Regions from separate parts of the Paenibacillus sp. CFBP 13594 genome, predicted to be linked through region 1. Evidence: predicted binding sites of a transcription regulator. Region 1 holds the regulator's gene; the other holds the start of a gene.
What was found. The regulator Rex, encoded in region 1, represses fermentation and respiration genes when NADH is low (regulators of the CRP and FNR family bind a similar motif). The targets are predictions, from matches to a motif close to TTGTGAAATATTTCACAA.
Positions count from the first base shown of each region.

Region 2: a site for Rex is predicted at 3,053-3,070, ahead of nirB (nitrite reductase large subunit NirB). Genes of this name have one in related genera too.

Region 1 covers NZ_JACYVQ010000001.1:180,970-185,117, forward strand. Annotated here, with positions in the region: gene dinG (ATP-dependent DNA helicase DinG) at 1-2,564, shown strand, start outside; gene IFU39_RS01100 (redox-sensing transcriptional repressor Rex) at 2,783-3,436, shown strand; gene IFU39_RS01105 (amidohydrolase) at 3,423-4,148, shown strand, end outside.
Region 2 covers NZ_JACYVQ010000004.1:528,193-532,340, reverse strand. Annotated here, with positions in the region: gene IFU39_RS15980 (M42 family metallopeptidase) at 382-1,455, shown strand; gene IFU39_RS15975 (hypothetical protein) at 1,637-1,957, shown strand; gene IFU39_RS15970 (metal-dependent hydrolase) at 2,177-2,884, opposite strand; gene nirB (nitrite reductase large subunit NirB) at 3,160-4,148, shown strand, end outside.

The sequences.
Region 1 (4,148 bases):
TTGACCGTTGCGGGTATTTGCCGTTCACTGGCCGCATTCTGGACACGATTGATTTTCTGAAGATTACATTCCCATCACTGGGTTCTTATCAACTTGGTTATGTGTCTTCCGAATTTGGATTTCAACATGATCGCCCTCACCAGGCAGACAGTGATGCACTGGCGACAGCCTATGTGCTGCTCAAATGTCTGGATGAGTTAAAGGAATTACCGCTCATAACGATTCAGCGCCTCAGTGATCTGTTTGCACCAGAAGACAGTGACTTGGGTTGGTTTTTGGACGGAATGCGCAGTGAGAAGGAAGCAGAGCCGATTCAGGATCTGGACGGACATACCTATTATCGTCAGCTTGCTCTTAATGTAAGTGATTGGACTGATATAGGTGCACCACGCGATGAGCGGGAGGCTAACCCCCTCGATGGTGTAAGCTTCGAACAGTTTATGGACCAGGTTCGGGAGAACCTGAAGGATACGCTGGATCATTATGAAGAGCGTGAAGCGCAGACTCAGATGTTCAGCAGTGTAAGGCAAGCCCTGGATGAAGAGAAACATCTCTTGATCGAAGCAGGAACAGGCACTGGTAAATCTCTGGGTTATCTCTTGCCTGCTATTTACGAAAGTGTGAAGCAAGAACAGAAAGTTATGGTCAGCACGCATACAATCAACCTGCAGGAGCAATTGAGAGAGCGGGACATTCCGATGCTGACTCAAGTGGTTCCGTTCCCGTTTAAGGCTGCTGTATTCAAAGGACGTGGACATTACCTGTGCCTGCGCAAATTTGAACACAAAATCAATAAACGTGAATTCGCCACACCTAAAGAGGATTATTTCACAGCTGCTCAGATGATTGTCTGGCTTACGCAGACCGAAACCGGAGATGATGAGGAACTTAACCTTAGCGGACGCGGAGGGGACTTCTGGGAGACGGTACAGAGCGAATCTGAGTCTTGTCTGGGAAGATCATGTCCATGGTTCCGCAAATGTTTCTACCATCGTGCCAAACATGAGGCCGGGTTGTCTGATATTGTAATCACCAATCACTCCAAATTATTTACGGATGTGAAAGCCGCGCATCAGCTGCTGCCAGCCTATGAGAGTCTTGTGATCGATGAAGCACATCATCTGGAGGATGTAGCTGGTAAACATCTTGGAATGCATATGAAATATTTCACCTTGGTTCATACACTGACCCGCCTGTTTAAAGACAGTCGTAATGGACAGCTGCCTATGCTTCGTTCGCAGTTATCCGGGCATGAAAATTCGGTGCAATGGGGCTCCATGGTGGATCAGATGTTCCCGCTCGCTCTTGAAGTTAAGGAGCTGTGGGATCGTATGAGTGATGCCTTGTTCGGTCTGTTGCCTGAACGAAGTGATGCTTCACCGGGAGAGACGGGGCAATTTTCCCTGCGTCTGAAAGCTTCTCAGAAACCTGCAAAATGGCAGGAGTTGCAGGATCTGGAGAACCAGATCTATGTGACTCTGGGCGATTTGGTTCGCAAAGGGGACAAATTGCTGCTTGAAGTGAAAGAGGATCAGGATGATTATCAATCGGATAGTCTGATTACGGACATTACAGGATTGCTGAAAGATCTGACCACATTGAAGGAGAATCTGCGTTTCTTCATGCGTATGGATGATGCCAAAACGGTGTACTGGATGGAAGCCAGCGGTCAATTCCGCAGCAAATCTCTCCAGCTGTATGCTGTACCTGTAGATGTCAGTGCACAACTTAAGGATTTATTTTTTGATAAAAAGAAAAGTGTTGTGCTTACATCGGCTACGCTTTCGGTAGATAAATCATTCCAGTTCATGATTGAACAGCTTGGCTTGCAGGAAGCTTCCGAGAATAATCGGTTGTTAACGTCGATGCTGCCATCACCTTTCAACTATCGCGATCAGGCACTTCTGGTGATTCCGCGTGATTTCCCGAGTGTGAAGGGCAGTGTGGGTGATGCGCACTTTGTCAATATGCTGGTGCAATCACTTGCAGAGACGGCAATTGCCACGCGTGGACGCATGATGGTTCTGTTTACTTCATACAAGATGTTGCGACAGGTCTATGATCCGCTGAAGGAGGCGCTATCTGGTAACGACATCTCGTTGCTTGGGCAAGGCGTTGACAGTGGAAGCCGCTCTAAGCTGACTCGCAGGTTCCAAGATGCCAAAGCTACGGTACTTCTGGGTACAAGCAGCTTCTGGGAGGGTGTAGATATCCCGGGAGAGGCGCTAACCTGTCTCGCTATTGTGCGACTGCCTTTCCAGCCACCGAATCATCCGTTGGTGGAAGCCAAGAGTGAGTTGCTTCAGGAACAGAAGAAAAATCCGTTCATGAAACTGTCCGTGCCGCAAGCGGTCATTCGTTTCAAGCAGGGATTTGGCCGGTTGGTGCGTACAGCGAAGGACAGAGGAATTGTCATTGTTTATGATACACGGGTGATTGAAGCGTACTATGGTAAATTCTTTTTATATTCTTTGCCTGGTCCCAAAATGGAGCATATGCTCACGGAGCAGATGGTTCCACGAATTACCGAGTGGTTGGAAAAACCTGCTAATGAACAAGAATAATGGTTGTTTTGTTCGTTATATCATTGCATGACACTATCGTTTGGCGTTAAACTTTATTAGATATTTCCGTATCCGATTAAAGCAGTTGCACGTAAGAACTTATAACCTAAATTACAAGGAGCATTCTGTATAAAATGTCATGTTTATCTTTGAGTTTATACAGAATGCTCATCTTTTCATCTATTATTTTATCGTGGCCTTGGTAAGGGGGAGCAAGAATGAAATCGGATAAAATTTCGGAAGCGGTGGTACGACGTCTGCCTGTATACTTGCGTTATTTGAACGAGTTGCATCAGCGTGAGGTGGCTACTGTTTCTTCTCAAGAGCTTGGACAGAGGCTGGATCTGAATCCGGCCCAAATTCGTAAAGACCTGGCTTACTTCGGTGATTTTGGTCGTAAAGGGATCGGGTATGATGTATCCTATTTGATCGAGAAAATTCGTCACATTCTCAAAATCGATCAGCAAATTAATGTAGCTCTGGTAGGAGCGGGTAATCTCGGTCAAGCCTTGTCCAACTACAACGCATATCTGAAAGACAACATGAAGATTGTTGCTGTATTTGATGCATATGGACCGAAGATTGGTAGTCAAATTAACAGTTTGACGGTTAAACCAATGAATGAATTGACGGAAGCGGTTAAAACAGAAAACATCCGCATCGGAATTATCACGGTTCCGGATACGGAAGCCCAAAATGTAGCCGATCAGCTTATTGAATCCGGAATCGAAGCGATTCTTAATTTTGCACCAACCATTCTAAAAACACCGCCGCATATCCGCATTCACCATGCTGACTTTACAACGGATCTGCTTAGTTTGGCCTATTACTTGGAGACTGGAAAGGACGACGAGGAAGATGACAACAAATAGATGGGTAATTCACAACGGCAAATTTGCCGTTAATGAAGGCGGCACAACATGGAACGTGGTTCAAGGATACATGGTTGTCGAGGATGACAAGATTGTGCATATTGGTGAGACATTGCCGGATGGAGACAAAAATTGTACCAAAGTGGATGGAAAAGGACTGTTCTTCCTGCCGGGTCTGATCAATACGCATGGTCATGCAGCAATGTCGTTGCTCAGAGGGCACGGAGATGATCTTGCGTTGCAAGTATGGTTGCAGGAAAAAATGTGGCCGATGGAAGCGAAAATGACTTCACAAGACGTATATTGGGGAACTTCGCTATCGGTGCTTGAAATGTTGAAAGGCGGAACTACAGCTTTCCTGGACATGTACGATCACATGGATCAAGTTGCCAAAGTTGTGGAGCAATCCGGCGTTAGAGCAGCACTGGCACGTGGTGTAATCGGGCTGTGCTCGGAAGAAGAGCAACTGCGGAAACTGGAGGAGTCGGCAGCGTTTGCACGTGAGTGGAATGGACAGGCAGATGGTCGCATTACAACTGTAATCTCGCCACACGCCCCATATACATGCCCTCCTGACTACATAGAGAAGCTTGTGCAGGTCGCGAACGACCTGAACCTTCCTCTCCATACACATATGTCTGAAACGCTTCGTGAAGTGGAGCAGAACGTGGCTGATTATGGACTGCGTCCTGTGGCACATCTGGAGAAACTG
Region 2 (4,148 bases), on a different contig from region 1:
AGACAAACAAATATTGAAATAAAGAACTTCAAAAAATGATGACATCTCCTCCATATATTCATATTCATTGAAGTGGCATCAGGACCGCGACTACAGCGGATAGAATCATGAAACTTGGACACGGTAAGCGCCCAAAATATGCCTTAAATACGTGACATAAACATGGACAATCACTTGCGCAAGGTTCATACTGTAATGTGACCAGTGGTTAAATAACAAGTCCTCAGCATATTAAAGTGCATGTTGAAAAAGTCTAGTATTCAGTACCAAGAAGATGGGATGAAGATAAAAGACTTTTTGAACTACATCTTAAAAGGACAACAGGCGGGTAGCCGTTCTACTGTGACCTGAAATACATACCAACAGAGGAGTTGTTGACACATGAATGAAAAAACGATGGATATGTTTCGTACGTTGACGGAATTTCCTTCCGCATCCGGTTTTGAACGTGAGCTTCGCGGCTGGATGAAAGATAAGCTTTCCGCTTATACCGATGAGTTCGTCCAGGATCGCCTGGGGAGTCTATTTGGTGTATTACGCGGGGAGGAATCCGGTCCTAAAGTTATGGTAGCCGGACACTTTGACGAAGTTGGTTTCATGACTACAGGCATTACGGAAACAGGTATGATCAAGTTCCGTCCACTGGGTGGATGGTGGAGTCAGGCTGTACTGTCTCAACGATTGGAAATCATCACACCTGATCGTCGGATTACCGGAGTTGTAGGTTCTACACCTACACACTTGCTGGACGAGTCCCAGCGGAACAAACCTGTGGATCTGAATTCCATGTATCTCGATATTGGAGCAGACAACCGTGCGGAAGCAGAATCCTGGGGCATTCATCCAGGGATGCAGATCGTACCGATCTGTGAATTCACACCTATGGCCAATCCTAAGAAAATTATGGCTAAAGCGTGGGATAATCGTTACGGCGTTGGACTTGCACTTGAACTGGTTGAAGCGCTGCACAAGGAAAAACTGCCTAACACGCTTTATGCTGGTGCAACGGTTCAGGAAGAACTGGGGCTTCGCGGTGCACGTACGGCGGCCAATCTGATTCAGCCTGATATCTTCTTTGCACTTGACTGTAGCGCGGCGAATGATATGACAGGTGACAAACAGTCATTTGGACATATCGGAGAAGGCGCATTGCTTCGTATTTTTGACCCGGGCATGTTCACCCATCGCGGAATGGTGGAATATGTTCAAGATACGGCTTCATCCAATCAGATCAAAATGCAGTATTTCATCTCACCAGGCGGTACCGATGCAGGTCAAGTTCACCTGAGCGGTATCGGTGTGCCCTCAACAGTTATTGGTATCTGCGCTCGTTATATCCACACCTCTTCTTCCATCATTCATACGGATGACTACGATGCGGCCAAAGAACTGATCGTGAAGTTGGTCAAAGGTCTGGATCGGACAACGATGAATACGATAATTAATAACGCGTAGTTTGGTTAAACGGAACGTCCTTAAATATGATGTACCTGAAAGAGATGTCCCGTCAGACCGGGATGTCTCTTTTTTGGGTTTAATCAACTAGATTAATAGGTCGAACATTATGGAGAATGCCACATAAGATATACGATAATGGAAGATCAATAACCAAACACCAACCAGTGGGGGACCTGTTATGGCAGTGAGAAGGAATGGAAAATCGAATAAAGGTTCCAAAAAAACAAATGCCGCAAACACCCTTCTCAATGGCAACCTTAAAGGAAGAAATCTGGAACTAATTGTAGCGGCGTTATTGGTGAGCGGAAAGTTGAGAGTGGATGCAGTCACGTTGTTTCGTGAGGCTACATTGGTTGTAGAATTGGTTGGTCAATATAAAACACTTCAAAAGGTCACACCCTCCAATTCAGACAAACTGGTACAATTCCTGGATGAAACTGGCGGGGATATGACGCTTAATGATGTTATACAGGCATTTCAGCAGAGAATCAATTCTTAATAAAGAAATGAGGTGGGCAACATGTCCGAGTTTGACGGAACCGGGTTCGCCGAACTGTTAATTGTGCTTATTCTTGTTGTTTTATTTGTATTTGGCTCCTCCGATATTGAAAGTCTATCCAGCACTCCAACAGCAACTTGATCCCATTACCCTCTCATGGCTTACAGGTAAATAACAAAAAAGAAATACCAGCCCTTATGCAGGACTGGTATTTGGTCATTACAGAAATAGCGGTGAGAATGCAATCCAGGCCAAAATAAGAGTAAGCACAATGCAGACATTCTCTACAACGGCCCCACGTTTGGTCCCTGTACTCATCAGATTCACCCGTATGCGCCACTTGAGCGGTGGTAACGGACGAATCCCCCGATTGGTTAGTGAATCGGCCAACAAGTGCATGGCATATGCTGTACCTCCTGCTACCCAGATCTCCGGTCCCTGCTGCTGGGTCGTGCTGTAAAGCAAGCCGGCCCAAATGGCTGTTCCATATAGGGTATGCGTTAATCCCCTGTGAGTTAGCGTTGTACACAGCATAAGTAGGCTGCCTGCAATCAAGTTCCACGGTGCAAACGCATGACCATAGAAGACAAGCCCTAGTCCAATCGCAAACATCAACACTTTGCGAAGCGAACGCGAAGGCAGGAATGACACAAGCGCAATGAGGATCGCAAGCAACAGGTTCCATGGTTTGGCATGAACATAGAAGTACACAAATACAGCTGTGGGCAACAGAATCGTCTGTAACAACCTGATCAGACTGTTAGGCAGGGCTCTGGATACCAGCAGCGAATTTGGCTCATCAATGTCAGGCAATAACGAACCAATCAGAGCAACCGTAACTGCCGGCGCAGTCACCGGCATGCCGGCCAACTGCAGAACAGAAAGCGACACGCCTGTCCCGATAATAAGGTGGGATCTTCCCATCATGATGCAAAAACGTCCTTTCGAAGAAATCGGGAACAATACGGCCCAATTCCGATTTTACAACGAAAACAAAATAAGAACAATAGTTCGCATTTCTTATTTGTATGAAAATTAATATAACTTTCTGTGATGGGGCTCACATTATTATATTTATGACTCTTTTATCTTTATTAGTGAATTAAATCACATAAATTGTCGTCAACTACTTGTATAATTTCAAATATAAACCACTAAAATTTTGAGTAATGTACAGCGTCTATTCAAGGAGGCATACACACATGAACGGAAAAAAAGAGAACCTCATTATCATTGGTAACGGTATGGCAGGAATCAGTACCGTTGAGCAAATTTTGAAATTAACTACGCGATTTGATATTACTGTTTTTGGCACAGAGCCCTATCCTAACTACAACCGCATTATGTTGTCTTATGTACTGGAAGGAAGCAAAACACTGGACGATATCGTGCTGAACGACCTTCACTGGTATGAAGATTACGGCATTACGCTGCACACAGGCACAACGGTTACACGAATCGATGCCGAGACACACGAAGTTGTGACTGAAGATGGAACTCGCGTTCCTTATGACAAAATTATCATTGCAACAGGCTCCAACTCCTTCATTCTCCCCGTACCGGGACATGACAAAGAAGGTGTTGTCGGTTTCCGCGATATCGCCGATTGCAATGTCATGCTGGAAGCTGCTAAGCAGTATAAACGAGCGGCCGTTATCGGGGGCGGACTGCTAGGCCTTGAAGCTGCCAAAGGGTTGGTACAACTTGGCATGGAAGTTACCGTAGTGCATCTGATGGAAGATCTGATGGAGCGTCAGCTTGATCCACAAGCTTCAGCCATGTTGAAGGCAGAACTCGAACGTCAGGGTATCCGGTTCAAGATGGGTGCGCAGACTTCCGAACTGCTGGGCGGCGAACGCGTTGAAGGGATACGTTTTGCAGATGATACGGTTCTGAATGTTGATTTTGTGGTCATGGCTGTAGGCATTAAACCCAATACGACTGTAGCCCGCGAAAGCGGTATGGAAGTGAACCGGGGTATTGTCGTGAATGACTATATGCAGACTTCACTTGAGAATGTGTATTCGGTCGGGGAATGTACAGAGCACCGCGGGGTATGTTACGGCCTCGTTGCCCCCTTGTTCGAACAAGGCACGATTCTCGCGAAACATATCTGCGGTGTAGAGACCGCTCCATATGAAGGTTCTGTAGTATCTACGAAATTGAAAATTTCGGGTGTTGACGTGTTTTC